DNA from 4 places in the Oceanobacillus sp. FSL W8-0428 genome. Region 4 is predicted to be linked to each of the others. Evidence: riboswitches for the same ligand, from Rfam matches in the RefSeq annotation. Region 4 holds a riboswitch; each other region holds the start of a gene.

Region 1 (7,598 bases), 580 kb from region 4:
GGTCTTGGAAATAAGGATGCTCCCTTCAGTTGATAAAATTCACCATCATGATCAAAATGTTCCTCCGTAAATAGCCGTTTTAGTATTTGAATATATTCACGGGTTCTCTTATATCTAGTTCCATGATCCAGAAAGTCCCCATCTGCCGCTAAATCTGTCGGTGATCCTCCAGTTACTACATTGACCAAAGCTCTTCCTCCTGACCAATAATCAACCGTTGCAAATTGCTTGGCAAATATGGTTGGCTGTATAGATCCCGGACGGATTGCAAAAAGAAATTTCAAACGATTCGTTTGTCCAATAAGGTTTGCAGCAACAGCTAAGGAATCTAAGCAGGAGCCTCCAGTAGGCAATAACAGTGTTGAAAAACCGCCTTTCTCTGCCGCCTGAGCAATATCTCTAATATATTCAAATGTCGGCTGCCGTTCTGCAGCTTCATCCGTTCCTGACCATGCATCAACTTTTCTCCGTGATGAATTGTTGTTTACCGCTCCTACGTATTCCCCATCACCGGAAGTAGGCGCCATTGTGATAAATTCAACCATTTTAAACCCTCCAATTGTATTTTTAAGGGACGTAGCCCTGTTCCTTACTAATACAGTTACTTACTCTCCACTTTTCTTAATCTGGGTTCATACTGATGAAGTCGTTCTTTTCCAAGAACATTCGCCAGTAATTCTTCTTCCAATTCCGCAAAAGCCGGATTTAATCGATTTCTTGGCCGCTGTAAATCCACAAGTAAATCCAGCTTTACCGCGCCCTCCTCAATTAAAATAACGCGATCTGCAAGTGTAATGGCTTCATTCATATCATGGGTAACAAGAATTGCCGTAAATTGCTGCTCCAGCCAAAGGTCTTCTATAAGCGACTGCATTTCCATTCTTGTCAGCGCATCGAGTGCCCCTAATGGTTCATCTAAAAGCATTAACTTCGGATTTGATGCCAACGCTCTCGCCAGAGCAATGCGTTGTTTTTGTCCGCCTGATAAAATAGCCGGCCAATCCTGTGCTCTTTGCTCCAGGCCAACCTGCTGTAGAGCCCAGTATGCGCGATTCTTCCAGCCTTTTTCTAACCCTAATCCTACACCTGTATTTTCCAGAACCGACAGCCATGGCAGTAATCTTGCATCCTGAAACATGATACGTGCCTGGTCATTTAACCCTTTTAATGCATGCTGGTTCTGTTTAATTCCTCCCGCAGTTGCCTTTTCAAGCCCAGAAATATGTCTAAGCAATGTACTTTTGCCGCATCCGCTCTTTCCAACAATGGCCACAAATTCACCAGACTTGATATTTAAATCAATCTTTCGTAAAACCGCTAAGTGACCGTATGATTTCTCCAGTTGATTAATGTGTAACTCAACACCTGCATTTTGAGCCACTGCGTTTCCTCCTTTGTATCCCTCTTATTAAAAGCTTGGAGCAATCTCATTTTCCGGTAATTCTGTTTGACTGCCCAATTGATTAGATGTAAGCTTTTTTACAAATTGTTCATATGAAATGGTTTGCTCCAATTGAAAAAATCGGATTCCATCATGTTTCGCCTTCTCATAGGATAATTCACAGAATGTTTGTGGAGGCGAGACAAATGCTGTTGCACCTTTTTCTTCAGCAAATTTTAAAGCTGCCCCTCGTCTTCCTTCTTTTAGATGAATTGCCGGATTTTCAAAATCTTTATATGTGCTTTTCTCAGAGTCAAAGATACGGATCGTTTCCCCTTCAACAATGGGTACAATTAATTTTATTTCGTTTAGTACAACAGCAATAAGCATGTTTTCCTCTCCTTGTTTAATTAAATGGATTTACTTCCTCTACGAAACTGGCTTCAACGCTTTTCTGTAATGCTTGGTCGATATCCGCTTTGATATCCTCAACATCTTCCAGCCCTATTGATAATCGAATTTGTTCTTCTTCAACTCCTGCTGTGAGCTTTTCTTCAGGTGATAACCTTGCATGTGTTGTACTCGCCGGATGAATTACAAGTGTTTTGGAATCACCAACGTTCGCCACATGAGAAAGTAATTTCACAGAGTTGATAAAGATTTTCGCAGATTCATATCCACCTATTACTCCAAATGTAAAAATAGATCCTGCCCCTTTTGGCAAATAGATTTTCGCAAGTTCATACTGTGAATCCCCTTCTAACGTTGGATAATTCACCCATGCAATGAGATGATGATTCGCTAAATATTCAGCAACCTCCTGAGCATTTTCAACATGCTGTCTCATTCGAACAGATAATGACTGTAATCCCTGAATAAATAACCAGCCATGAAAAGGGGATAACGCCGTCCCAAGGTTATGCCCGAGTTCAAAGCGGGCCTTCGCAATAAACGGACTTGCGCTGGGCAGTTCAACATACGATTGATTATTTAAAGCTCTGTTTGGAGTTGTAAATTCAGGGAAGTTTCCATTACCCCAATCAAAGCTTCCGGCATCAATTATAATTCCGCCAATCGCTGTTCCGTTTCCGCCAATAAATTTCGTGACAGAATGAATGACAATATCTGCTCCGTAATCGATTGGCTTTTGTAAGTATGGCGTAGTGAAAGTGGCATCAACAACTAGTGGAATGCCATGGTCATGAGCAGCCTTGCTAAGTGCTTTTATATCAGCAATCTGTAAGCCCGGATTACCGATTGACTCTGTAAAAACAGCTTTTGTCTTTTCATTTATTGCACCTCTTACTTCCTCAATATCTGTGCCATCTACAAAACGAGCCTTTACTCCAAAGCGTGAAAATGTTTCTGAGAAAAGATTATATGTTCCACCGTATAATGCATTTGTTGTTACAATCTCCTCCCCTGCTTTGGCAAGTGTTAATAAAGCTATTGTGATGGCGGATTGTCCGGAAGAAACAGCAAAGGCATCAACCCCGCCTTCTAAACCGGCTAATCTTTTTTCTAAAACACGATTGGTTGGATTCGCGTTACGAGAATAGATATATCCTTCTTTCTGCATCTGAAAAAGAGAAGCAGCATGATCCGGACTTTCAAACTCATAAGATGTTGTCTGGTAAATCGGCACTGCCCTTGCATGCGTTAATGAATCTGATTCCTGGCCTCCATGCTGTGCAACTGTATTAAAATTCGGTGTATCTTGCTCTTCAAAACTCATTGCTCTTCTCCTTTCTGTTTACACATCCTATAATTCATAATTTTTAAAAATATTTTTATAGTAAGATTTTCATCTGTTTTTTACTAATTGATTTTGTAAAATACTCTACCTGCTTCGTTAATCGCTCCAGCGCATTTGTGTGTACAATAGGATTAGCAGTATTTCTTTTATCAATCTGACTATCAACAAAATACACACCTTTTAAATTCATTCCCTTTAAAGAAGCCAGCAACGGTTTTAATGTATATTCCATCGCCAGTAAGTGAGAGGAGCTCCCTCCTGTCATTAATGGCAAGACCGTCTTATCCTCCAATACATCCTGCGGCAATAAGTCTACTAAAGCCTTTAAAATCCCGGAATAAGAAGATTTATAAACAGGTGTTCCAACGATAACTCCTTTTGCTTCTTTGATAAGAGAAGTTATTCTTTGAATAACAAGACTGTTAAATTCCCCATTAAATAATACGTCCTGGGGTACATCTCTGACAGATATATGTGTTACTGAAAAACCCTTTTCCTCAAGTGTGGATCCGATATACCTTAAAACTGCATTTGAACGTGATACTTCAGAGGGACTTCCTGATAGTACGACAATCTCACTCATCTATTTCATCCTTTCCATTCATTTTTGTATATTCGTATTTAGTATAATTTTAGAAACCTGAACTTCATGGTACTTTTACAGGAACACCCTTAAACAGTTTTATAAAAATAAAAAGGCATCTTTCATCCGATAACATATATTATCGAAATGGAAGATGCCTTTAGTTGTCTAATGGGCATACATAATATTAATTTTTTAAGAATGATTTTTCACTAAGGAAAAACGCTTCTTCTCGGTCGTATCTATTTGCGTAATTTTTCCGTCATGCACGGTAATAACTACTGAACCATATTCCAGTTCTTTCAATGCTTTTAAAATATGGTTCAATTTTACATCATCAATCTTTCCCAAGCCAGCTCCCCCCTATTTAAGAAATGTCATGAAAAATAAATAAATTCATTAAACTTCTGTTTTCCACATTGCGAAATCTCTCAAATCATGAGCTCAAACACACATGCCTTTGGTAGCCCAATCAGCAATTAAAAAAACAAAAATCCCACCTCTAAATAAGAAAAGGGTTGAAACAATATGGTTCACTTACTCTTCTTATCTATCAAGCTAAACACTTGCAGGAATTGGCACAGTACTTGCGTAAGTCTGTTGCCGAGGCTTCTTCGGGCCAGTCCCTCCGCCTCTCTAGATAAGATATTATTCCGAGTGGTTTAATTGTGTTTATTAGTTTACATACTATTTTTGGGAATGTCAATCCTTATTTTTAAACTTTTGAAATTTTTAATGTTATGGCTGCCTGCAGTGCAGCTAAGGAAGTGCACCAATATCTTCCCCACTTTATAGATAGAAAAGTCCTTGCTTAAAGATTAATTTAATTTCCCCTGCATTAAAATAGGCCAATGCTAAGATATTATTCTAAGCATTGACCTATAGTAGACCAGTCTTTCATTATTATTTAATAGATTTAAAATAACTTTTCCAAAAGAGCCTCACCGTAACTTCTTTACTGTCATTTTCCATTAAGTAAAAGCCAAAAGTGCTTTCTAGCTTTTCTCCTTTTTCTCTGCTGCAATCATTAAAAACATCGGCCGGCGCAATTCATGCTTCATTTCAGGTATCTTCTTAAGCATCTCCTCAGAAGGCACGGATTCTTCCACTCGCAAGATCTCAAATCCAGCCTGCGATAAACCATTCATAAATGTAGACACAGTACGATGATACTTTGTCACCGTTTCATTTAAAAAGGACGCTTCCCGTTTCCCTTCTATCTGGTAATTATCCACCGGCCAATGTAAAGGCTCCTTACCCGTTTTATCATAAATCCAGTCCTGTTCTTTTCTTGCGGTAAAAATAGGATGCTCTACAGAAAAGACAAAGCTTCCACCCGGCTTTAAAATCGCATATACCTTTTCACAAACACTATCAAATGATTCGATATAATGAAGCGCGAGTGAACTGATAACAATATCCATAGATTCTTCAGGGAAATCCACATCCTCGATAGCCTGATGCAGATACGTAATACCGGGATCATTGGTCAGTTCTTTTGCATGTGTGAGCATTCGTTCAGATATATCAGTTCCTATTACAGATTCTGCTCCCTGTTCTCTGGCATAGCGGCTGTGCCAGCCAAATCCGCAGCCTAAATCTAAAACATTTTTCCCTTTGAAGTCTGGCAGCATTTCTTTTAATATATGCCACTCTCCGGCTGCTTCCAGCCCTTTCTTAGACCGGTCCATTTCTGAGTATGCTTGAAAAAAATGATTATCATCGTATTTATTTTGTTTCATTGCTTTACTTCCTCTCCAACATATAGTGCTACTCTAAATTCATGTTCAAATAGACCCTTTAAAACATAAAAAAGCATATCTATTGAAAACATGCTTGTTATTGGCAAAACTATGTAGTTCCTGACAGCAACCTTATTCAAATTTAAAATATGATAAGGTATACCGTCAGAATTAATATCTTGAAAAAATCCTTTTGAAGATAATTTAAATCGAATCACTGAAGATGATTATATAGAGGATAAAGAGCAGCTATCACAAATTATAAAATTTTTTCATACCTGCAATGGTCATGATTGGTTCCTTTATAATCATAGCCAAAACCCCTATAAATTTGATTAAGTTTTTTATTGCTTTCCACACAGTCTAAACGAATCCGGCGCATTCCCTGCGTTTTTGTATAAGCTTCCATCCATTCGACAATCGGTTTTCCGAGCCCCCGTCCAATATGATCATGATCTACTGACAGGCGATGCATATAAAATGCATCCTCACTGGATTGCCCCCAAATATTCTTATCCCAAGGAGTCTGCATTTCGTTTAATGTAAATGTAGCAATAATATTGTCTCCTTCTTTCACAACAAAGGTAGACCCGTCTTCAATAGACTGTCTTACTTCTGGATCTTCCTCGTCCTGATCAAGGAACTCCCACTGTTTTAAACGGCTTTTCTTTAACCATGTGGTGACACCCTTTAACAGCCGGAGTATGGACTTCATATCTTCTTTTTGCGCAACATACACATCCAAGTCTTGGTTAATTGATCCAACTTTTTCTGACATAAATCTACCTCCTTATATCCTTTGCTATATATTCGACATAAAATTAAGAAATTCCTTCTTTTCATATAAAAATTTAATATTTCTATTCTAATTTTTTTGTTTATTTCTCATTAATCTGCTGACTATTCCTTGACTTTATTACGAAATTCAATTTGTTTAACGATACAAAACTTTACAATCTTTGACCTTGCTCCTTCTCTCATATTGATAAACTGTAAAGCAGTTTTGTAAAATTGATTATGCTGTTTCATAACGTTAACAATTTTCCCTTTAAATTCTACTTTATTCTGTTCAGTATCTGTCTTCAAGTATAATACACCTTTCACCGCGTCTCCTTCTTCCAATATTTTAGAATCGGAAAGAAAAGCTGCTCCGCCCCCGCTGATATCATGGGTAGTAACATTCAGCTTATCGCCTTCTTCATCTGAACCTTCAGCAGAAGGTAATATCAAAGTCATTTCTACAGCTGCCTTCACTCGGAAAAATTGCCTTCTTTGTACTACTTTTATTGAATCCCTCGATGGTTTCGTCATTATTATTTTCCCATTATCGTGACGATTTATTCTTGAGCCAAAACTGCACAGTCCTTTTTCATCATCATGAAAATAAACGGTAACATCCATGTCATTTTCAATAAGCATGGGTACATTCTGTTTATTTGCAGGTCTTTGAATCAGCAATTCAGTTTCATGCCGTATAAGCTGAGTAAAATAAATTTTTTTATCTGATGTTAAAATCTCCAGCATCTGACCATCCCAAAATTCCGTATAAATTTGTTCATTCATAAGAATTAGCCCCTTTTCTTCATATGCTTAACTGTCCATCCATTCATTTTATGTAATTTATCCGAGAAAAATTTCAAGTCATAAAAAAAACCAATTTCTGTATTTTTTATAGAACCTGTAAAAAAATAAATTTCTCAAAATAAATAAAAAGTTAATTTATACTACGATCCATGTTTCAAATTAGGTCTTTAGACAGGACCACTTTTTCCTAATTATAACGTTTTTTTAGAATTTTTGTAATGATAATTCTAATTTTTATTATTAATTTAGATATAAAATATCAGCTGTTTAATTGGATTTGTTGTCATGGCTATCGTAACGTATATACTAAAGATAAAAGAATTGATAAAAAGATTGGTAGTGATAATTATGAAGAAAAAAGTACTGTTTAGAGCTGATGATTTAGGGTATTCGGAAGCAGTAAATTACGGTATTGAAAAATCTGTCAAGGATGGCTTAATTTCCAGTGTCGGTGTCATGGTGAATATGCCTGCCACACAGCATGGAGTAGCTTTAATCCAGGCGGAGCCTGTTGCTTTCGGCCAGCATACAAATATCTGCGCCGGCAGACCT
Region 2 (7,598 bases), 2.0 Mb from region 4:
GCTGAAAGTAAACTGGGAAATGAATTTATTGAAGAATTGAAAAAAGATATTCATTATAATGATGAATATGATGATAGAGAAAAATCGCTGCGGATTACAGACAGTTTAATGATTCATTGTCAGGAGCTTGCGCCTGCAATAGTGATTTTATTTGCACCGCCTTATTATCCAGCTGTAAATTCCAGTGGAAACCCCTTTGTAGAATTTTGTGTGGACTTTGTGGAAAAAGAGGCGAAAAAGAAATTTCAATTAGAGATAAAAAGAAGTCATTTCTTAAATGGTATTTGTGATTTAAGCTATGTCAATTATCGAGGCAGTGATACGGATTTACAGGTTTATGAAGAAAATACTCCAGTCTGGGGCGACTCTTATGAATTACCATTTTCGTCGATGCGTGAATTGAACGCACCTGTTTTAAATGTAGGGCCATTTGGTCATGATGCTCATAAAAGAACAGAAAGACTGCACATTTCCAATGCATTCGAGCAATTTCCATATTTAATTCGTCAGCTCATTCTGCAAATTTCACAAAAAGAAGACAATTAGTCATATTTTTATTGAATTACCCATTATAAAATAGAAAGAAATGCTTTATAATAAAATCAGAATGGAGGTGTGGTTCCATGAGTCCAGCAAATATAGGTGTTCCAGGTTTGATCCTGATTGTTGTACTTGCTTTAATTATTTTCGGTCCTAAAAAACTTCCGGAAATCGGGAAGGCAGCCGGACAAACCTTAAGGGAATTCAAAAATTCAGCTAATAATATAATGTCTGAGGAAGACAAAAAGAACGAACTGCAAGAGAATAATGATGAATCTGGAAACAGTTCAACAAAATAAGAAAAACAAGGCGCTATTTGATGCTTAAATCACGCGCCTTGTTTTTTATTTGAAAGAATAAGATAAATATATAAGAGTGTTGATGCGGACATCTCCTTCACCTTGGCAAAAACACCAATGTTTTAAAGAACAAGTGATTTTTTTGTTTTTTAAAATAAACATAAAAATTGCTTGTAAAGAGGCTTTGCAGAGTGTCTTTACAAGCGTTCATAATCACGATCTGTTTATACAAGCTAATTGTACGTAAAATAGCTAGTTAACCATAGGGAAGAGGAGGAAAAATTGTTTGTTATGGAATCATTAGGATCCCCAATAAGAAGTTCCTACAATAATTAATAAGATGAACAATACTACCAGCAGCGCAAAACCTCCGCCAAATTCATTATAACTACTCATTATTTACACCCCCTGTAAGGTTAATATATGAAATGCTTTTCTGTTTGAGAGGGTATTTGACTAGAAAAAAGGATTTTAACCTATGGATATCGAATTAATCTCAGATACACATATTCTGTAATCTGAGGTGAAATCAATGAAGAAGCTAAAGGATTTTTTAATAGATAAATGTAAAAACGAAGGAAGCCTATTGGGTCTTAGTATCCGGTCCGGCACAAGTGGAATGAGTTTGTACAATTATTTTGCATCTGCACGTCTTCAGCCGGCCTCCAATTTAAAAATATTAACAGCAGTTGCTGCTTTAAGAAAATTGGGTCCTGATTATACATTTCAAACAGAGGTTTATTGTGATGGAGAAATAGTAAATAAAGGATGCCATGGAAATATATATCTAGTTGGAAAAGGAGATCCAACTTTACAGTTAAAGGATTATATGCAATTTGCAGCTTCTATAAAGGAACAAGGCATCAGACATATATATGGGGACTTTATTCTTGATGATAGCTGGTATGACGATATTCGGTGGTCTGAGGATTTAATATGGAAGGATCAGCAATATGCATATGGATCAGAAGTATCTGCATTAACGATTGCTCCAGATTCAGATTATGATACGAATGCCATTAAGCTCACAATAGAACCGGAGAAAAACAATCACCCTCCTAATGTAGAAGTTTCTCCTCATACAGAAGGAATTTCAATAACAAATGAAGCGATAACCGTAGAGGAGGCTGATGAAGAAGAACTTATTGTAAAACGGCTTAATGATGAAAATCATTTTTTTATATCGGGAAAAATAGGAATCAAAGAGGGAAAGCAAGAAGTATATATGGCGATCAAAGATGTTGAAAATTATATTGCAAAAACAATCCGGCATATTTTTAAAAGCACAGGGATTGTTCTGGAAGGTGAAATAAAAAGAGGAAAGAAAAAAACAGATGCAAAATGTATTTACCGGCAGCAGTCATTGCCATTATCCAGTATTTTAATTCCATTTATGAAGCTGAGCAATAATGGGATAGGTGAGATGCTTACAAAAGAATTAGGGCGTATTATGTATGATGACGGTTCATGGGAATCCGGCATAGCGGCAGTTAAAGAAAATTTAGCTCCGTACCGTATAAATCTGGATACTATCCAATTAAAGGATGGTTCTGGAATTTCAGCTGCTAACTTTATTCCCGCTGAAGAATTAACACATTTACTTTTTGAAATACAGGAGGAAAACTGGTTCCCTGAATTTTTAAAGAGTTTACCGATAGCGGGAGAAGAAGATAAAATGGTCGGCGGTACATTACGGAAGCGGATGAAAGGATTAGAAGTTCGGGCGAAAACAGGAACGATTGAAGGGACCAGCACACTTTCCGGCTACTTAACAAACGTGAATGGAGAGCGGCTTATTTTTTCCGTATTATTTAATCATTTGTTAGATGAGGATAAAGGGAAAGAGCTGGAGGATGAATTAATAGCATTGTTGGCTGTAATAGAAAATTGGTCTTAAGGTAAAGGTATTGATAAATCAGGGGTTTAGGCAAATAACCGGCTTGAAAAATTGTATACTTTATATAAATTAAGCTTCATTTTATGTTTTTTTCATGGCCTTACCATAGTTTTACCACATTTCCATGCTAAAGTTGTAGCTAAGATAGATTAATGAAATGAAAAAAGCTAAAAAAAGTTGTCATTTCAAACATTATCATTTTGATTCTTGTAATGGATATGTCAAATAATAAGGAGAATGGATATGACAGTGCATATTTACGGAGTATCTTGCTCATCTACAAGAAAAGCGAGACAATGGTTTCGCAAACATGGGATTGCATATAAAGAACGTAATATTTTACACCAACCGTTGACTATTGAAGAATTGAAAAATATTTTACAAATGACTGTAGAAGGTACGGATGAGATTCTTTCAACCCGTTCTAAAATTTACAAAGAACTAAATTTGAATGTAGAGGAGCTTCCTTTACAAACCTTACTAAAATTAATCCATAAGTATCCGAGACTGCTGAAAAGTCCGATTCTGGTTGATGAAAAGAGATTCCAGGTCGGTTATCACGAGGAGGATATTCGTCAATTTTTACCTAGGAAAACACGGCAGCTTCAATGGTTACAATGGAAGGTAGATTTAGGATTGATAAAAGGTTAAATAAACCTTAAATAAACCTTAAATATCAGAATATACTATGGAATTGCGTAAGTTTTAAAGCTTTGAATAGAGTATGAAAGAGAATAGGTTTACTTTATAAAGAAAAATACGGGGCAGCCTCATATTGAGGTTGCCTCATTTTTGTAACTTTTTTATCACAATGTAACACTCTTTGCCATTGTGGGTAATTAAATCGTCAGCTCGATTTCCTGGGAGAAGAGCCGGGACTTTTTTGAGTAAAGTTTTGTTTTTATTTTTTTTCGTCATCCTGCAATGCTTGTTCAATATCTGCTATCAAATCCCCGGCATCTTCAATTCCCACCGAGAAACGAAGAAGATCATTACCAATTCCCCGGCTGTTTCTTTCTTCTTCCGGCATATCAGCGTGTGTTTGTGTAGTGGGATAGGTAATAAAGCTTTCTACACCGCCCAGACTTTCGGCAAATACAATTAAGTTTAGATTAGCTAAAAAGGACCTTACCTGATCGGCATCTGCTAAACAAAAAGAAAGCATACCGCCTTTATTAGGATAATAAACCCGGCGGATTGCCGGATGCTTTTGCAAGTAATCCGCAACTTTCTGTGCATTTTCCTCATGACGCTGCATGCGAAGTGCAAGTGTTTTTAACCCTCTGACAAGAAGCCAGCAGTCTGATGCAGATAATGTTGCGCCGGAAGCGTTATGCATTTCAAATATTTTTTCAGACAGAGCTGGACTTTTTGTAACCACAATACCTGCCAGTACATCGTTATGACCGCCGATATATTTTGTTGCGCTATGAACAACAATATCTGCACCCAGTGTAATAGGCTGCTGCAGATAAGGGGTCAAAAATGTATTATCGACAATTAGCAGCAAATTATGTTTTTTTGCCAGTTTTGAGTATTTTTCAATATCTACTTCTTGCAGTAAAGGATTTGTTGGCGTCTCTAAAAATATCGCTTTCGTATTTTCGTTAATACATCGTTCTGTTTTCGAGATATCTTGACATTCATCATAGGTTACAGAAATATTATATGCTTTTTCAAAATGATCAAAAATTCGATAAGTACCACCATAAATATCTTTTGTTGCAATAAGATGATCGCCATGACGAAAAAGGGAGGAGAGGATTAATTGAATAGCAGCCATCCCTGAACTGCAGGCAAAAGAAGCATCCCCTTCTTCCAGTTTTGCAAATCCATCCTCTAATACGGACCTTGTTGGATTTTTGGTACGGGAATAATCATAACCGGTAGAATGACCGATGCCTTGATGCTGATATGCTGTTGACATATAAATAGGCGGATTTATTGCTCCTGTACGTTCATCTGTTTTGTTACCTAGCTGTACTAACGCAGTTTCTAATTTTTTCATCTTTCATTCAGCCTCCTTAGAAATAAAAAAACCTTCTTATTTTAGGAATAAGAAGGGTATAACATCCGTATCATACGCTTCTTATCTTTAAAGGGATAGACCCTTCTGGAATTAGCACCTTGCTATGACAAGCTGGTTGCTGAGACATCATCGGGCCAGTCCCTCCGTCTCTCTGGATAAGAATTAAAATTTTATTCATTTATAATTACGTTTACTGTACAAGAGCCAGGAAAAAAAATCAAGTTTTATTTTGGAGAATATTCAAAAGCAGACTTCAGTCATACCAAGCTTTTACTCTATAGAATAATGAAGAGCAGGAAATAAGAATTCAAAAAAACGCGAAAAGTATTTGAAAAGGTATGAGATGAAGATTACAATAGTAGTGTTAGTATTTATTTGAATAATGTATTGCAAATTAGACACTCAATTAAAAAGATTATGAAGGTCTGAAATAAAAAGGGTGAAAAAGCAACAGTATGAAAATATATTAAAAAAGGAAGAAGATATATGCGTAAAAAAAAGCTATTATTGGTTAACATTTGTATGTTAACAGGATGTATCATTATCGTCGGTATCGGGATTTATAATGAAAATCGCTCCACACAATACCAGATGGAGCTGAATACCCGGGTCGGAGAAGCTGCAAATGGACAAACTGGCGAAAGTGTAGAGCTTTTTACAACTTCATGGGAGAATAAATTGTTATCAAATAATCAGCAAATTTATCAGACTGTCGATTTAAATAATCATCATAATTCTCAAGATGATGAAGTAGAGGTACAGGAAGATACAAACACGGCTCAAGAAACAGAAATTCAGGACGAAGCTTATGCAGTACAAGAAACAGAAGTGAAAAGTGAAACTTATTCAACTTCTGAGGAAGAACCTTCTTCCCAAATAACAAAAGGTGAAAGCAATCAAGCACAAACTGAAGAGAAAGAGCAAAGTAATAATTATTCCAATGAAAGAAACACTGCCGGTGGTGAAGCGAATAATTCAAAGGAAAAAACAGAAGCAGATCGTTATCAAAGCTCATCAGCATCTGGCAGCAAGATACACTCTGATGAAAATAAAAAGCCTTCTGATTCTAGTGGCTCTAAATCCGAAGATACAGAAGATACTGTAAAAGAAAATAATAATCCACCAGAAAATACAGAGGACAATCCAGACAAAGATAGCGACAAAGAAGAAGGCACAGGAGGTAAAGAACCTGAGCCGGGAAAAGATGAAGAAGATTTAGATGAAGAGGACAATGAAGAAGTAAATGAAGATACAGAAGATACTTCTGATCAGGAACCGGATAATGATGAATCTAAAGATGATGACAACAAGAGCGTAGCAACGGTTTACTCTGAGTAAATAATTATATACTATGTTTTTTTTAAATCTGAATATAATCGAAAACAAAAAAAGACAAAAAGAGATTTTTTAAAGAAATTACAATGAATATTAGCCTATTTCAACAAAATTTGATATTATATTAATTGCAGTAACTATTTATATGGATAGTTCGTTATTACATTAAATTTGATTTATGGAAGATAGAAAGGAAGGAAGATGAATTATGAGTAAACCAAAAGTAGTTGTGCTTGGTGCAGGCTATGCCGGATTAGTTGCCACAAGACGTTTAACTCAACAGCTGTCTCCTGAAGAAGCTGAAATTGTTTTAATTAACAAACATAATTATCACTATGAAAGTACATGGTTACATGAGGTTGCAGCGGGTACTATTAACCCGAATCAGGCACGTTTTATGCTTACAGATGTTGTTAACCCTAAGCGTGTCCGTCTAATTTACGATACAGTAACAGAAGTGAAACGCGAAGATAAACGTGTTGTTCTTGAAAACAGCGAAGTAGCTTATGATTATCTTGTATTTGCTTTAGGGTTTGTTTCTAATACATTTGGCATTCCAGGAATGGAAGAGCATGCATATGCGATTACTGACATAGATTCCAGCCGTTTGATCGCTGAACATATCGAATATCAGTTTGCTCAATACTCTTCAAGCGAAGAAAAACGCGATGAACAAATTTCAATCGTAGTCGGCGGTGGTGGTTTTACAGGTATTGAATTCGTTGGGGAACTCGCTGATAAAGTACCCGAGCTATGTAAAAAATATGATATTGACCGCAGTAAAGCAAGAATCATTAATGTAGAAGCTGCGCCATCTATTTTACCTATGTTTGATGAAGATTTGGTTTCTTACGGAAAACAATCTTTAGAAAATCGTGGTGTTGAATTCCGCATCGGTACCCCAATTAAAGAATGTACTGAAGAAGGATTTGTGGTTGGTGAAGACAATGAATTAATTAAAGCTGGTACAGTAGTATGGACTGGTGGAGTAACTGGTAACCCGGTATTAGCTGAATCGGGATTTGAATTATTTAGAGGAAAAGTAAATGTTGGACTGGATTTACGTCCGGAGGGTGAAGAAAATATCTTTATTCTTGGAGATTGCTCTTGGACAATGGATCCAGAATCTGGAAGACCATTTCCTCCAACAGGTCAGTTAGCTGTTCAAGAAGGAGCAAAAGCTGCTGACAACATTGTTGCCTTGATTCGCGATGAAGTTGTTACTGATTTTGTTTACTCTAATAAAGGAACAGTTGCATCTCTTGGTTTATCTGATGGTATCGGAAACGTACTTGACGGTAAAAAACTAAGCGGTAAAGCAGCGGCAGCAATGAAGAAAGTTGTTGATGACCGTTCTCTATTCTTAGTTGGCGGTGCAAAAACGTTACTTAAAAAAGGTAAATTCCGTCCGTTCTAAATAATAGGAAGTCATCCTAATCGTTGTATTCGATAAAATACTCCACAGGAGGTAAAAAATATGAAGAATTTCTTTTGCTAT
Region 3 (7,598 bases), 3.1 Mb from region 4:
AACCAAGTTGGAGCGTTACTGAATGCTTGGTTTCCGCTTAAAATTTTTGCTTTCTTTCCATTTTGGGAGCAGAGGTCATATAGTCAACTACACTGTGATAAATGATGATATTTTGAACACTTGAGTCAGAAAAGTACATAAGGAGACAGCTACATGCTATTAAATATTTTAACCTACGCACATACCCTATTAAGAGAAAGTCTTAAAGAAGGAGATATAGCAATTGATGCCACTTGTGGAAACGGTCATGATACATTGTTTTTAAGTCAGACAGTTGGATCTGCAGGCAAAGTTTATGGATTCGATATTCAAGAGCAGGCTATTCAAAAAACGCAAGAAAAGCTTCAAGAAAATAACTGTCATAATGTATCTTTAATTCAAGACAGCCATGAAAAGATTCCTGAATATATTAAAGAAAACATTTTCGGCGGAGCTATTTTCAACCTTGGTTATTTACCAAAAAGTGATAAATCTATTATTACAAAGCCCCATTCTACTCTTGCAGCTATAGAAGCTATATTGGAAAAGCTAAAAACAAAAGGTCTGATTATCTTAGTTATATATTACGGACACGCCGGCGGATTGGAAGAAAAAGAAGCTGTTCTTTCTTACACTTCGCAATTAAATCAAAAAGAGTATCAAGTACTCCAATACAAATTTATTAATCAACAAAATCAGGCTCCATTTTTAATCGCTATCGAAAAAAAGAAACGCTCCTGAATCAGGCGTTTCTTTTGATTATTAAGCAATCCCTAAAAATAATAATCGGAAGAATAAATTTAAGAAATGTCCGGTTGTCATGATAATAAATATAATAAGTGCAATCATGAGAACGCGGCTCCGCAGTGTTTTATATTTCTTCGGATAGGGAATCCAAATATAAGCCGATACAATCATCAGTGGAACTGAATACAAGTACCCGAATACGTAAACCCATTGTTGCAGTGCAGAAATATCGAATAGTTCAGAGTTCTGCAGACTGTTTAACTCCGTAATATACCCAATTGCAAAAATGATCGTTAACAAAATAATATAACTGTACGTTGTTACGCGCAGCCATTTTTGTTCATCACTAATCAGTATATAAACACCAATAAAAAATAAAATTCCTATGACAATTTGAATTAACATGAAAGTACAACCCCATTTTTTACCGATAAATCAGTTTTCTTCCTGACAGGCCAAAAATTCATTTTCAAAGAAATACTTTTACTTTAAAAGTTCACCTGTTTGAATAATATTTTAATCATTGATAGATTAGACCGATTTATACAATTACTTGTCCCAGTAATAACTGAAACAACTGCCGGTTTCCCCATCTCCAAGATTACGAATGGAATAAACCAAGATAGCATTTATCTATTTATTTATCACTATCGTTATGTAACCAGCTTATTTATTCTACCATAAAAATATTCGTATCTGTAGAGGTTATACAGAAATAAATATACATTCAAACTTATTATTCATAAGAAATAAGCGGTTTAGAATATATGCCTATAACTTAAAAAATCGTTTTAAAATGGTGTAAATATAAATGATTACCCTTTCCATAAACAGCTGAAAATCATCTGTTTTTCAGACTTCTTTCCAGAAAATATTTCCTCTGATATACTTTAATCATTATAAATTAGTTGGAGGAATACAGATGATTGAATCTTATAAAGGAATCTCTCCATCTATTGATCCTGCTGCATTCATTGCAAAAAATGCTGTGATTAATGGTGATGTAACAATTGAAGAAGAAGCAAGTATTTGGTTTCATACTGTTATCCGGGGAGATGTCGCCCCTACAAAAATTGGTAAACGGACAAATATACAGGATCTTTCTATGCTGCATCAAAGTCCAAATATGCCGTTAATACTTGAACATGATGTAACAGTAGGTCATCAGGTGACCTTGCATTCAGCAACTATACGCCATCATGCACTTATCGGTATGGGTTCCATTATTTTGGATGGTGCAGAAATTGGAGAGCATGCATTTGTCGGTGCCGGGAGTCTGGTGCCTCCAGGGAAGAAAATACCTCCTAGAACCTTAGCAATGGGCAGGCCTGCTAAGGTAGTCCGTGAATTAACGGATAAGGATTATGAAGAAATGGAACGTATCCGCAAATCCTACGTGGAAAAAGGACAGTATTATTTAAGAGAAACATCAATGGGGATGGATAAATAGCATCACTACCATCTTGATTGCATGTAAAAAATGTCAGGCATCCTCAGATACCTGACATTTTTTTATTTAGCAGTTAAAGCTTTTAATTCTTCCACTTTATCTGTTTTTTCCCACGGGAATGTAATATCTGTGCGGCCAAAATGACCATAAGCAGCGGTATTTTTAAAGATTGGTCTTCTCAAATCCAGCATACGGATAATACCTGCCGGACGCAGATCGAATAGCTCGCGCACTGCTTCCACTAATTTTTCTTCACTGACGAGCCCTGTGCCAAATGTATTAATCGAAATAGAGACCGGCTGTGCTACACCAATAGCATAGGCTAATTGAACTTCACAGGAATCAGCCAGACCTGCAGCAACGATATTTTTAGCAACATAGCGTGCAGCATAAGCAGCAGAACGGTCCACTTTCGTTGCATCTTTCCCGCTAAAGGCTCCACCGCCATGTCTTGCATAGCCTCCATATGTGTCAACAATGATTTTTCTTCCTGTTAAGCCGACATCCCCTTGTGGTCCGCCTAATACAAAACGGCCAGTCGGATTAATGAAGTATTTTGTCTTATCATCCAGTAATTCACTTGGTACAACAGCTTCTACAACATGTTTAATAATATCCGCTTCTATTTGTTCATTTGTTATATCTGGATGATGCTGTGTAGAAACAACAATAGTATCTACACGTAACGGCTGATCATTTTCATCATACTCCACCGTTACCTGAGTCTTTCCATCAGGACGCAGGTAATCCACAATTTTCTCTTTACGGACATCTGCTAATCTTCTGGATAAACGATGAGCCAAAGAGATTGGCAGAGGCATAAGCTCTTCTGTTTCATTGCAGGCAAACCCAAACATCAAGCCCTGGTCTCCAGCTCCTATTGCTTCAATTTCCTCTTCAATTTCCTGTCCCCGCCTTGCTTCTAACGCTATATCCACACCTCCAGCAATATCAGGAGACTGCTCATCAATAGCAGTTAACACTGCACAAGTTTCAGAATCAAAACCATATTTTGCTCGGGTGTATCCAATATTCTTTACTGTTTCACGTACAATTGCAGGAATATCTACATACGTACTTGTAGAAATCTCTCCGGCAACTAAAACAATTCCAGTTGTAACAGTTGTTTCACACGCTACTCTCGCATTTGGATCCTTCGAAAGAATCTCATCCAGAATAGCATCAGAAATTTGGTCAGACATCTTATCCGGATGCCCTTCAGTAACTGACTCAGAAGTAAATAAACGACGATTTGCAGCCATAAGGCTAACTCCCCTTTTCCTTGTATGTTACGGAACTCTGTTTCAATGTAAATCTATCATTCCACCCAATGTGGTTTCATTTTTTATGCAAACTTTTAATATATTTAAAAAGTCTCCTAAAAACAAAAAAACCTCTCCTTCAAAATACATGAGGAAAGGGAAACATATTGGCCTTTCGCTCTTATTGTTCAAGGAATGATCCTTGCATCAGGTTAGCACCTTTCACATTATGTGAGGTTGCTGGGCTTCATCGGGTCTGTCCCTCCACCATCTCTGAATAAGAGTATCCGTTCAATAATTAGATTAACGAAACAAGCCTCTCCTGTCAACCCAATTACCCTATGTAGCATAAAAAATATTTTTTCATAAAGTAGTATGGACTATTATATTTAATGTGTTATACTAATAAACATATTTTAAGGATAAAATGAATTCTACACCATTAAAAGGAGTGAATAATTGTCTTATGAAAATATTGCGGAGAAGTATTCTGGAGGAGTTCACTTCAACAAATATTTACAGCAACTATTCTGTAGGCCAACTTATTGAAAAAATTATCAATCGTGATGAAGCGAAATTGACAGCTACTGGTGCTATCCGTGCTACCACTGGAAAATATACAGGACGTTCTCCAGAAGATAAATTTATTGTAAAAGATGCCTTATCAGCAGATAAAGTAGACTGGGGAAATGTCAATCAGCCAATTGATGAGGATACCTTCAATCAGCTGCTTGACAAAGTGATTGCATATTTAGATAACAAAGAAGAAATTTTTCATCTCCAGGCCTATGCCGGTGCAGATGAAAAGTATAAACTGCCTATTCAAGTTATTAATGAATATGCTTGGCACAATTTATTTGCAAGACAATTATTTATTCCTATTGAAAAAGAGATGGAGCAATTGCACGAAGCTGATTTTACAGTAATCTCTGCTCCCGGTTTCAAAGCCAATCCTGAAGCAGACGGTACAAATTCAGAAGCATTTGTTTTAATTTCTTTTGAACAGCGCATTGTACTTATTGGAGGAACAGAATATGCAGGAGAGATAAAAAAATCAATCTTCTCTGTAGTTAATTTCCTTCTGCCTGAGCAAGATGTCCTGTCCATGCATTGCTCCTCCAATGTAGGAGAAGAAGGCGATGTAGCTTTATTTTTCGGATTATCCGGAACTGGAAAAACTACACTCTCAGCAGATGTTGACAGACGATTAATCGGAGATGACGAACATGGCTGGAGTGAAGATGGCGTATTCAATATTGAAGGTGGCTGCTATGCAAAATGCATTAATTTATCGGCAGAAAAAGAGCCGCAAATTTTTGATGCTATCCGCTATGGATCTGTTTTAGAAAATGTAGTATTAGATGAAGATACGCGGGTCCCTGACTATGATGATACTTCTTTAACCGAAAACACACGTGCTGCTTATCCATTAGAAAATATTGATAATAGCCTAGAGCCTAGTGTCGCTGGACACCCAAATACCATTATATTCTTGACAGCGGATGCATCAGGAACCTTACCGCCAATCAGTAAACTGACAAAAGAACAGGCAATGTATCATTTCCTGAGTGGATACACCAGTAAGCTGGCTGGAACAGAACGTGGTGTGACAAAGCCTGTTGCAACATTCTCAGCATGCTTTGGTTCTCCATTTTTACCGTTAAATCCGTCAGTATATGCAGAAATGCTTGGAGAAAAAATTGATAAATTTAATGCCAATGTATTTCTTATTAACACAGGCTGGACTGGTGGTGCTTACGGGGTTGGAAACAGAATGAAGCTCTCCTATACCCGGGCAATGGTCCATTCAGCTTTAATTGGTGAACTGAATAACGTGGAAACAACAATAGATGAAATTTTTGGATTAGCCATTCCAAAATCGATTCCAGGTGTTCCAGATGAAGTTCTTGTTCCTAAAAATGCTTGGGAGGATAAAGAAAGCTATGAAACAGAAGCAAAGGTACTGGCTGGCAAATTCCATATGAATTTCGAGAAATTCACAGAAGTAAGTGAAAACATAAGAAAAGCTGGACCACTTTATAAATTAGTATAATCATCTCCTCTATAAAAGGGTAAACTCATTATCTTGAGTTTACCCTTTTTCACTTTTCCTCTCCCTGTAATTATCCGCAGCCTATTTATCCTAATTTATAGGCGTTCACACAATCATCCCGCCAATCATATATTTATAGAAGATGTTCAAGATCAGTTTTTGAGAAAGGAAGATGAAAGTGAGAAAACTTTCCTGTTTCATTTTATTAATAAGCTCTCTTCTTCTAATTAGTGCTTGTAATCAAAATAAAGTGACTAAAATAGACCTTGCGGAAGTAACTCGTTCTATTTTTTATGCACCGCAATATGTCGCTTTAGAAAAAGGCTTTTTTGAAGAAGAGAGGCTGGAGGTGGATTTACAAACAACTTGGGGTGGAGATACAACGATGACAGCACTTTTGTCTGACAGTGCTGATATTGCTCTTGTTGGTTCCGAAACATCTATCTATGTCTATGCTCAGGATTCCAGAGACTATGCTGTGAACTTCGCCCAGTTAACCCAAACGGACGGCACATTTTTAGTAGCCAAAGAAGCAGATGAAGACTTTAATTGGGAGGATTTACGGGACAGCAATTTTCTCGGACAGCGTGTTGGCGGGATGCCGCAAATGGTTGGAGAATATGTCTTGAAGCAGCATGATATTAATCCCCATGAAGATTTAGATTTAGTTCAAAATATTGACTTCGCTAATATTCCAGGTGCTTTTGCCAGTGGTGATTATGAATACGTTCAATTATTTGAACCTACAGCAAGTATTTTTGAAGCAAATGGTCAAGGACACATTATTGCTTCCTTCGGCGAAGAATCTGGTCAGGTCCCATATACCGTCTTCATGGCAAAGGAAAGCTTTTTAGATGAAGAGGAGGAAACTGTTAAAGCATTCACCAGGGCAATTTATAAGGCTCAACAATGGGTGCAGGAGACAGACTCATTAGAAATTGCCAAGGTAGTAGAGCCTTATTTTGAGGATACAGATGTAGAAATGCTCGCAAATGCAATCGAGCGTTATAAACAGCAAGGCTCCTATGCTACATCTCCACTGCTTGAAGAAGCTGCCTGGGAAAATCTGAAAAGCATTATGGATGAGGCCGGTGAACTCCCTGGAGATGCTCCATATGAAGATCTTGTTAACACTGATTATGCTGAGCAAATTATTGAAGAATAAAGGAGGGTAAAGATGTCTTATCTAACATTAGATGGAGTATCTCATTATTACTTCTCCAAAAAGCAGTACACAGAATCATTGCACAATATTTCTTTCTCTGTTAAGAAGAATGAATTTGTTGCTTTACTCGGCCCAAGCGGCTGTGGAAAATCAACATTGCTTTCGATGATTTCTGGAATGCTCCAGCCTGCTGAAGGTGAGATTTTAATAAATAATGAAAAAATAGAGATTAGCGATTTAGAAATTGGCTATATGCTGCAGCAGGATTATTTATTTCCATGGAAAACCATTATAGATAATGTACTCTTAGGACCCCAGATTAGAAAAAGACAGACAAGTGACTTAAAACAAAGAGCAATAGCTCTCCTGGAGGAAGTTGGACTCGAAAATGTGGCTGATAAATATCCAAGTGAATTGTCCGGCGGGATGCGGCAGCGGGCTGCTTTAATAAGAACGCTTATCACGGAGCCGGAAATTCTATTGCTGGATGAACCTTTTTCTGCACTCGATTTTCAGACAAAATTAAAACTGGAAGTATTGGTATCCGATTTACTTAAAGCTTATCAAAAAACGGCTATACTGGTAACACATGATATTGGAGAAGCAATTTCTATGAGCGACCGGATTATTTTAATGTCCTCGAACCCTGGTGCTATTGCTAAAATATACGATGTACCTGTTGAATTAAGGGATGAATCTCCTTTTCTCGCAAGGAAACATCCTAAATATGGACGGCTGTTTGACAAAATCTGGGCTGACCTAGACCAGCAGAAGCATACGGTAAAACCGATAGAGGAGAATGCTTATGAACGGTCCTAAGTTATTTGCAGCTTATCAGCAAAAGTTAAAAAAAGAAGCAAAAATTGTACTGACCTGGCAGCTCTCCATTCTGATTCTTTTTTTCGCCTTTTGGGAAGTAGCCAGCAGATTGTATTGGATTGA
Region 4 (7,598 bases):
TTTCTCTCCTCTCCGCTTCAATGTATCAGCAACCATTCCCACTCCATTGGGTTCATAAAATATAATATCTCCGCCTTTCAGCTTCAAACGGTATCCTGTTGCACATAAAGCTTCATCGATAAAGGATTCTCCCTGCTCCAAATTTAAATAAGCTGACCATTTTTCTATTATAGATTTCGCCTCTTTCACAGCAATTCCGACAGATGCCAGCGAAAGAGCTCCCCTTTTATGAACGAAAATCGTTCCTTGCTCTTTTAAGCCTTGCCTGCGTTCTTCGTCTGCTTCTTCCCATTCAATAAAGAATGGCCAGGCCAGCTCTTCCTCCGGATCCCCGGCAAATAGCAGCTTCCAGCTTATCATACTGCCGTCGGGTCTTTTTCTGCCAAGAGGAACAGGACCAATTACCTCCAGACCAAGTGATTTCAATCGTTCAGCTTCCTTCTCAAGATTGCGGGACCTTAATGCAATTCGTGATAAACCTGATGCATAATTATCTTTTTGAAAGGTATACCCCAGGCTGTATTTTTCAGCAGGCTGATCAGCTAAATGCTTATCAAACACTCCAATCAGCTCGATATAGCTTAAATCAAAATAACTGAGCGCGTTGTATGTTCCGCCATTATCATGCTTTCCGCCATCAACAGCATGGAGGCCAAGCTCCTTCAACGCCTCTCTGGCTTCTTCCGGACTATCAACAAAATGAACAAGGTGGTCAAACTGAAAATGCATTTGTCTTCCTCCCTTTTTACATTTCATTTTATACGAAACAGCTGATAAATTGAAATATCAAGTAAGTGGAACTGAGATTCTTCATCATTTAGCCTCTTGTACTACATGCTGTATTCATTTCCTTATACCTCAGCATGATTCCCCATCGCAATGGACAACCTGTTCCACGTATTAATTTGAATAATAACCATTACCAGTTCCACATATTCTTTTTCACTGAAATGTTCTCTCACCTGTCCATATAGTTCATCACTGACACCGTTTTCCGAAACCAGTGTCATATTTTCGGCCAATGCCAATGCCGCCTTTTCCTCTTTTGTAAAGGTCTCTGCTTCTCTCCAATTCTTCAAAATATCTATCTTTTCATCAGAGACTTTTAACTTTTTGGCTGCCCTCGTATGCATATTCAAGCAATAAGAGCATCCATTAATTTGTGAAACCCTGATTTTAATAAGCTCCTTCAGCTTCCTGTCAATGGAGGTTTTCCGTACATATTTCTCAGCATCCATAATCGTTTCCAATGCTGCCGGGTCCACTTTAAAATAGTTGATTCGGTTATCCATTTTCATCATTCCCGCTGCTTTTACAATACCTTTACTGATCAGTTTTGCCATACCCTTTCTCCTTTTTTAGATATTTGTAAAATCTGCCTGTCTCCATGAAAACCTTCTTCTTTTTTCCTGAAATAAGTGCAACATTTGTTGCATTTTTAAGGTTATCGTATACTAGCATTAGCGAATTAGCAATACAATCTCGATAAGTCCTACAAACCGCCTTTATTTGTTGGATTTACAAAGAGGAGTGAGCCAAGATGACGCATACAAGTAACAACCCCTCTGCCATCAGATCCCAGAAATGGCTGATAGAGGCGCTTTTGTCTCTTTTGGAAGAAAAGCCATATCATAAAATCTCTATTAAGGAAATTGCTGAAAAAGCAAATTTAGATCGAAGTACCTTTTATCGTCATTTCGATTCCAAACAAGCTTTACTGGAACAATACCTTGATTCCTTGGCTCAGGAGTACCTGCGAAGACTGGAAGCCGGAGAAAATATGGACATGGGGAAAGTATCCAAAATTTTTGTCGCATTTTGGATAGAGCATATAGACTTTATTCGGCTGACTAGAAAAAATGATTTAGACAGCTTGCTATTAAAGGCTTTTAATAAGCATTTACCATCTATCCACAGACTGACTAAAGACAAATTTTCCTACTCCATGAATGAAGCGTATATGGAGTTTGCTTTAGCTTTTAATGCGGGCGGAATGTGGAATATTCTGATGAAATGGGTGGATAGTGACTTTAAACACTCTTATGACGATCTGATAAAAGCTTTTGAAGAAATTAGCCGGTTTAACTTTTTTAGATAAGAAAAGAAAAAGCAAGCATTACTCCTTATTAGAGTCGCTCACTTTTTAGCTCAGCTATACCCGTCTATTTATCAGCAAGATTTTTAATTTCCTCTTTGCTCAGCTCTGTGATTTCTGCTATCTCATTGATCGGCATTCCTCTTGCAATCATTTTCAACGCTACTTCCTGATTCCGTTTTTGTATACCTTCTTTCCTGCCTTCTGCTATCCCTTCCCGCTTTCCTTCTTGTTTTCCTTCTTCCAACCCCTTCTCAAAATATGAATTAGGAAGATGAAGTACCATTTCTTTTTCCTCTTCCGGCAAGTTTTCGATTTTCTCCATCATTTGCGCTTCCTCCTCTTTATTTAGCTTCAAATAAGTCTCAAAAAATCCATATAAAAATGTTGTTTTGGCTGGATCTATTTTCATTCGGGTAATCATGCGCAGAAATTCTAGCTTTACCTAAGCACGTTCATGCTCTTCATAGCCCATTTGACTGAGTAACGCTGCCACCGCCGGGTTGTCTGATTGAATATATTCCTTCCACTTTTTCTTGGTTAAATGTAATTGTAAAAAATTAAATTGAAGTACGTTTTGTGTAGGTGTATTAATTTGGAATTGAGTCGGTTCTTCTTTTTCTCTAGTATAACTCAAAACGGCGATGGGTTGAATCGGTTTGCGGTGTTTGGCGTAGAGGTAAGAAAAATAGAGATACATTCTTTCGGGGAAATCATCTTCATGAATTGACTGTGCTTCGGTGTGAATATGGAGGATTTTGTCCTGGTGATTCAGCTTTACTTCAGCGAGAATATCTATTTCCTTCCTGCGGCCATTGATGTAGTCCAAGTATACTTCCTGTTCAAGGAATGTCACCTTGGAGAAATCAATATAGGGGTAAAGTTCGGGGGAAAAGCCTTCGATGAACTCCTCAAAAAACTCTTGTATGAGCTTTTTCGTCAGCCGATCATGCTTCATGTAGTCTGTTTTTTCTTCTAAAATGATGGGCGTTGTAAACAATGGCACACTCCCTTCATTTGAATTGTCTTTATTTTACAAATACTCCCACAGAAAATCTACTACAATACAATTAAGTATCGATAATCCCTTCTATTTTCTGGTAGAATATACAGCATCATTTACATAGAGAGCAGGGAGTTAATGGTGGAGAATGAGAGAGTAGAAACATTTAAAGGAAGAACCAGCTTCTTTGATGGTGGATTACTTCAATTCATTGGCTGGGTTATTCTTGGGACATTAGTGACGGTCTTTACACTAGGAATTTGTTATCCGTGGTCAATTACAATGATTTATGGTTGGAGAATAAATCATACAGTTATTGATGGCAAACGGATGCATTTTTCAGGTTCAGCTGTTGGCCTTTTCGGCAACTGGATCAAATGGTGGCTTTTAACGATTATCACATTAGGTATCTATGGATTCTGGGTGTTTATTAAACTGGAAGATTGGAAAGTACGCCATACTAATTTTATTAATTAATTTTTATACTGCAATTATTTTGGTTTTCAAAATAGGCACTCCCCTCATTACCAATTGGCAATGAGGGGAGTGCTGTTTGAGCTGCTAAGAACACTTTTTAATTTTTTCGCTTCTGTCTATGCGCTCTAGTTTGTTTCCTTTTCATCTAAATTCTTCTCAATTGCTGCAATTTTGTTGTCAAACGTGCTTCGATAGTATGAGCTGTTTACTTTGTACTCCAGGTTTTCAATATACTGCTCCATTTCTGCAAACTTAGAGAATGGTTTTTCTGGTGACTCTTCCACTACCCGATTAATTTGATGATTCGCTTTTGCGATATTTTCACGTCCCATCAGTTCCATACGGCGCAGGTGCATATCCTTTAAGCGGTGCTTCATCTCTTCGTATTTCTGCTCCAGGTTTTCAAGCTCGGTAATAGCTACTTCTCTGGATGCTTTCATACGATCTGCACGGTTTTGATATTCTTCATGCTCTTTTAGAGCAAATTCATGCATTTCCTCTTCCTGAGCACGATCTGCGATTTGTGCTTGATTTAAGCGTTTATCCGCAAGTTCCTGTGCTTTCATATACTCACGTGCAAACTCTTCTTTTAATTTATATTGGCGGTCAATCAGCTTTCTTACTTTTTCTTTTTCCTGTTCACTTTGGCGTAAATAATGATTAAGCGCAGCAATTGGATTCTTTTGCTCCTTTCTATCCATCATTGTGTGTAAATCTGCTGAAATCGTATCCTTCATTCGAGTGAAAATATTTGTTGACATAATCAATCTCTCCTTTTATGATTTTTATTTGTTTAACTCCGCCCACTGTTTTTCAAAATTCGTAAATGGGTCTTCATCTTCTTTTATTTCGTGGACAACAGAGCTTTCCGGTGTGTTCCAATTTTTATAGATAAGGTAAAGCGCATATGCCGCTGCAACACCTAAAACAGCATAAATATTAGAGAATGTAATGCTCACTACAACTAATCCGAGTATCGCCCAACCTACTTTTGCAGCAGTTGAATCTGTGCTCATAAATTTTTTAAAGCATATATATAGTAGCCATACGCTTAATGCCAGTAATACCATTGGACCTAAATTTGCTAGAAGGACAAGCACCGCGATCAGTCCTCCGACAAACAACATGAATTTTTTCATTTTGTTTTTCCCCTTTCGTTATCGTATCTTTATCTTATCGGTTTTGGCACTTCCCCGTAATGAGCCTGAGAAATATCTTTGTCTAAGCCTTAAGGTCTATTTGCTTCTAAACTACAGTTAAACAGGGTATTCGAAAAGAACAAAATTGGAAAGGTAATTCCACAACAAATATTGACTTTCAAATTTATTTCTTGTATCTTATTACTATTAATTACAAAATTCATATTCTATAAGTATATAATTTCTTATCTAGAGAGGTGGAGGGACTGGCCCTTCGAAGCCTCGGCAGCGGACTATATTAGTACTGTGCCAATTCCAGTAGCATCAAAGCTTAGAGATAGGAAGAGAAAAATAATTTATTTCATTTTTACCTCTTCTTTTGATTTAAGAAGGGGTTTTTATTTTGCTTTTTATTCCAGCAATGAAGGGAAGGAATGTTCGTGATGTACACAATGGATTTAACAGGTAAGGTTGCGATTGTAACTGGTGGAGCTAACGGAATTGGCAAGGCAATTGTAGAGGCACTTCTGGATTGCGGGGCAAAGGTTGCTGTAGCTGACAAAATAGATGCGCCTGCAAATGCAGCAGCTAATGTTTTATATATTGCCACCGATGTATCAAAAAGTGATCAGATAGACAATATGGTCAAGCATGTGATAGATCATTTTGGCAGATTAGATATCTTAGTAAATAATGCTGGAATTTCTACAATGGATTATTTTGTTGATATAAAGGAAAATGATTGGGATAAAACAATGGATGTTAATGCAAAAGGAGTCTACCTCTGTATGCAGGCGGCGGCTAATGCCCTTAAACAGCAGGGAGAAGGCGGAAAAATTATCAATATTTCTTCACAGGCCGGCAAAAACGGATACCGGCTTATGGGGAGCTATGTCGCTTCAAAGCATGCTGTTCTTGGTATGACCAAGGTTGCTGCTCTAGAGCTGGCTAAGGATAAAATCAATGTGAACGCCGTCTGCCCAGGTATCGTTGAAACAGATATGAAGAGGACAGAAAGAACGATTGGCGGTGAGCTTCGAAAAGTTAATGCGGAGGCAATTGAACTCGAGGATAATTCTCAGGTCCCTTTAGGAAGAACAGGGGTTCCGCAGGATATTGCAAATGTTGTTATCTTTTTGGCGTCCACTTATTCGGATTATATGACAGGGCAAGGAGTAAATGTTACCGGCGGTATGACCATGAACTAATCGTTTTTTATATTCCATTATCTTAAACAGATAAAAAATCAGGAGGATTTCAATGGCTAATCAAGAAAATAAAGGAAGCTTATTGGCGCTTTTACCATTACTTATTTTTGTACTTTTATTTATTGGCACTGGATTAATCACAGGCGACTTTTCCAACATGCCAATTAATGTTGCTATCATTATTGCATCAGCTGCGGCACTAGCAATGAATCGAAAAGAAAAACTTACTGCAAAGCTGGAGATATTCACCAAAGGTGCAGGACATCCAAATATCATGTTAATGGTAGTTATTTTTATTTTGGCTGGGGCATTTGCCCAGACCGCTTCAGAAATGGGTGCCGTTGAATCAACAGTTAATATGGGGCTGTCGTTCATTCCAAGTAATTATTTGATGGTCGGCCTGTTTATTGTCGGTTGTTTTATCTCTCTTTCCATGGGGACTTCTATGGGAACTGTTGCTGCACTTACCCCTATCGGCATAGGTATTGCTGAGCAAACCGGCATTCCACTGGCACTAGCAATGGGGACAGTAATCAGTGGAGCAATGTTCGGAGACAATTTATCTATGATTTCAGATACAACCATCGCTGCCGTACGGACACAGCATACAAAAATGAGTGATAAATTTAAGACAAACTTTTTTATTATTTTACCGGGAGCAATAGTTACATCTATTATTCTTTGGTTTATCACTCGTGGGAGCTCCGTTGAATTAGCTGGTGAATATCCTTATGAATTTATTCAAGTTTTGCCTTATATTGCTGTATTAGTTTGTGCGCTTATCGGAATCAATGTACTCATTGTTCTATTCGGAGGAACTATTCTAGCCGGTATTATTGGATTGCTCAATGGTTCTTTTACCGGAACGGGACTTATCCAAGCCGTTTCTCAAGGGGTCTTAAACATGCAGGATATTGCACTAGTTGCTATTTTCATTGGCGGAATGATTGGCATCATCCAATATAATGGTGGTATTCAGTGGCTGCTCAATACTGTAACCAGCAGAATAAGAACGAAAAAAGGAGCGGAATTTGGTATTGCCGGGTTAGTAAGTGCCGCCGACATCGCAACAGCAAACAATACCATTTCGATTATTATGACTGGACCACTAGCAAAAAATATTGCCGATGAATATAACGTTGACCCGCGAAAGTCTGCCAGTCTGCTGGATATCTTTTCAAGCTGCTGGCAAGGGCTCGTTCCTTATGGAGGGCAAATGCTGGCGGCTGCCGGTCTTGCAGCTATTTCACCAGTAAGCATCATACCTTATTCTATTTACCCAATGACATTAGGAATTTGTGGTATCATTGCTATATTAATAGGCTTTCCCAGATTTAAAAAAGCTGGAAACTAAAAAAATAAAGAATAACATGTTAAACTAAAGAAAAAAGAAGGAGCGTATCAATTATGGTAAAAGCAATGAATGTAGAAAGTTTTAATCTGGATCACACAAAAGTGGCAGCACCCTATATCCGTTTGGCTGGAACAACAAAAGGTGCAAATGGAGATGTTATCTATAAGTATGACCTGCGTTTAAAACAGCCGAATAAAGGACATATGGATATGCCTGCACTTCATTCACTGGAGCATCTAATGGCTGAATTAATTAGAAACCATCATGATACGGTAGTAGATTTTAGTCCAATGGGCTGCCAAACTGGATTCTATTTAACTAT

What was found. Region 4 has a riboswitch for S-adenosylmethionine ahead of MKY30_RS07345 (SDR family NAD(P)-dependent oxidoreductase). Riboswitches for the same ligand answer to the same signal wherever they lie in the genome.
Region 1: another riboswitch for S-adenosylmethionine. It lies ahead of MKY30_RS10250 (YezD family protein); the one in region 4 lies ahead of MKY30_RS07345 (SDR family NAD(P)-dependent oxidoreductase).
Region 2: another riboswitch for S-adenosylmethionine. It lies ahead of MKY30_RS17070 (methionine biosynthesis PLP-dependent protein); the one in region 4 lies ahead of MKY30_RS07345 (SDR family NAD(P)-dependent oxidoreductase).
Region 3: another riboswitch for S-adenosylmethionine. It lies ahead of metK (methionine adenosyltransferase); the one in region 4 lies ahead of MKY30_RS07345 (SDR family NAD(P)-dependent oxidoreductase).

Annotation. Positions count from the first base shown of each region.
Region 1 covers NZ_JBBORB010000001.1:2,195,615-2,203,212, reverse strand. Annotated here, with positions in the region: gene MKY30_RS10275 (LLM class flavin-dependent oxidoreductase) at 1-545, opposite strand, end outside; gene MKY30_RS10270 (ATP-binding cassette domain-containing protein) at 602-1,381, opposite strand; gene MKY30_RS10265 (hypothetical protein) at 1,409-1,771, opposite strand; gene MKY30_RS10260 (O-acetylhomoserine aminocarboxypropyltransferase/cysteine synthase family protein) at 1,788-3,116, opposite strand; gene ssuE (NADPH-dependent FMN reductase) at 3,172-3,720, opposite strand; gene MKY30_RS10250 (YezD family protein) at 3,916-4,062, opposite strand; SAM riboswitch class I at 4,264-4,367, opposite strand; gene MKY30_RS10245 (class I SAM-dependent methyltransferase) at 4,716-5,462, opposite strand; gene MKY30_RS10240 (GNAT family N-acetyltransferase) at 5,722-6,240, opposite strand; gene MKY30_RS10235 (flagellar brake protein) at 6,363-7,025, opposite strand; gene MKY30_RS10230 (ChbG/HpnK family deacetylase) at 7,332-7,598, shown strand, end outside.
Region 2 covers NZ_JBBORB010000001.1:3,576,670-3,584,267, forward strand. Annotated here, with positions in the region: gene MKY30_RS17045 (M20/M25/M40 family metallo-hydrolase) at 1-546, shown strand, start outside; gene MKY30_RS17050 (twin-arginine translocase TatA/TatE family subunit) at 624-839, shown strand; gene MKY30_RS17055 (YjcZ family sporulation protein) at 1,140-1,235, opposite strand; gene dacB (D-alanyl-D-alanine carboxypeptidase/D-alanyl-D-alanine endopeptidase) at 1,372-2,736, shown strand; gene spx (transcriptional regulator Spx) at 2,980-3,387, shown strand; gene MKY30_RS17070 (methionine biosynthesis PLP-dependent protein) at 3,638-4,744, opposite strand; SAM riboswitch class I at 4,823-4,927, opposite strand; gene MKY30_RS17075 (hypothetical protein) at 5,252-6,103, shown strand; gene MKY30_RS17080 (NAD(P)/FAD-dependent oxidoreductase) at 6,309-7,517, shown strand.
Region 3 covers NZ_JBBORB010000001.1:4,736,688-4,744,285, forward strand. Annotated here, with positions in the region: gene MKY30_RS22785 (class I SAM-dependent methyltransferase) at 154-720, shown strand; gene MKY30_RS22790 (hypothetical protein) at 742-1,131, opposite strand; gene MKY30_RS22795 (gamma carbonic anhydrase) at 1,649-2,176, shown strand; gene metK (methionine adenosyltransferase) at 2,239-3,438, opposite strand; SAM riboswitch class I at 3,617-3,722, opposite strand; gene pckA (phosphoenolpyruvate carboxykinase (ATP)) at 3,905-5,491, shown strand; gene MKY30_RS22810 (ABC transporter substrate-binding protein) at 5,664-6,656, shown strand; gene MKY30_RS22815 (ATP-binding cassette domain-containing protein) at 6,669-7,475, shown strand; gene MKY30_RS22820 (ABC transporter permease) at 7,462-7,598, shown strand, end outside.
Region 4 covers NZ_JBBORB010000001.1:1,616,354-1,623,951, reverse strand. Annotated here, with positions in the region: gene MKY30_RS07385 (VOC family protein) at 1-729, opposite strand, end outside; gene MKY30_RS07380 (carboxymuconolactone decarboxylase family protein) at 852-1,292, opposite strand; gene MKY30_RS07375 (TetR family transcriptional regulator) at 1,541-2,098, shown strand; gene MKY30_RS07370 (helix-turn-helix domain-containing protein) at 2,163-2,423, opposite strand; gene MKY30_RS07365 (hypothetical protein) at 2,541-3,095, opposite strand; gene MKY30_RS07360 (DUF898 family protein) at 3,237-3,575, shown strand; gene MKY30_RS07355 (PspA/IM30 family protein) at 3,701-4,336, opposite strand; gene MKY30_RS07350 (lmo0954 family membrane protein) at 4,361-4,714, opposite strand; SAM riboswitch class I at 4,957-5,058, shown strand; gene MKY30_RS07345 (SDR family NAD(P)-dependent oxidoreductase) at 5,158-5,922, shown strand; gene MKY30_RS07340 (Na+/H+ antiporter NhaC family protein) at 5,975-7,276, shown strand; gene MKY30_RS07335 (S-ribosylhomocysteine lyase) at 7,330-7,598, shown strand, end outside.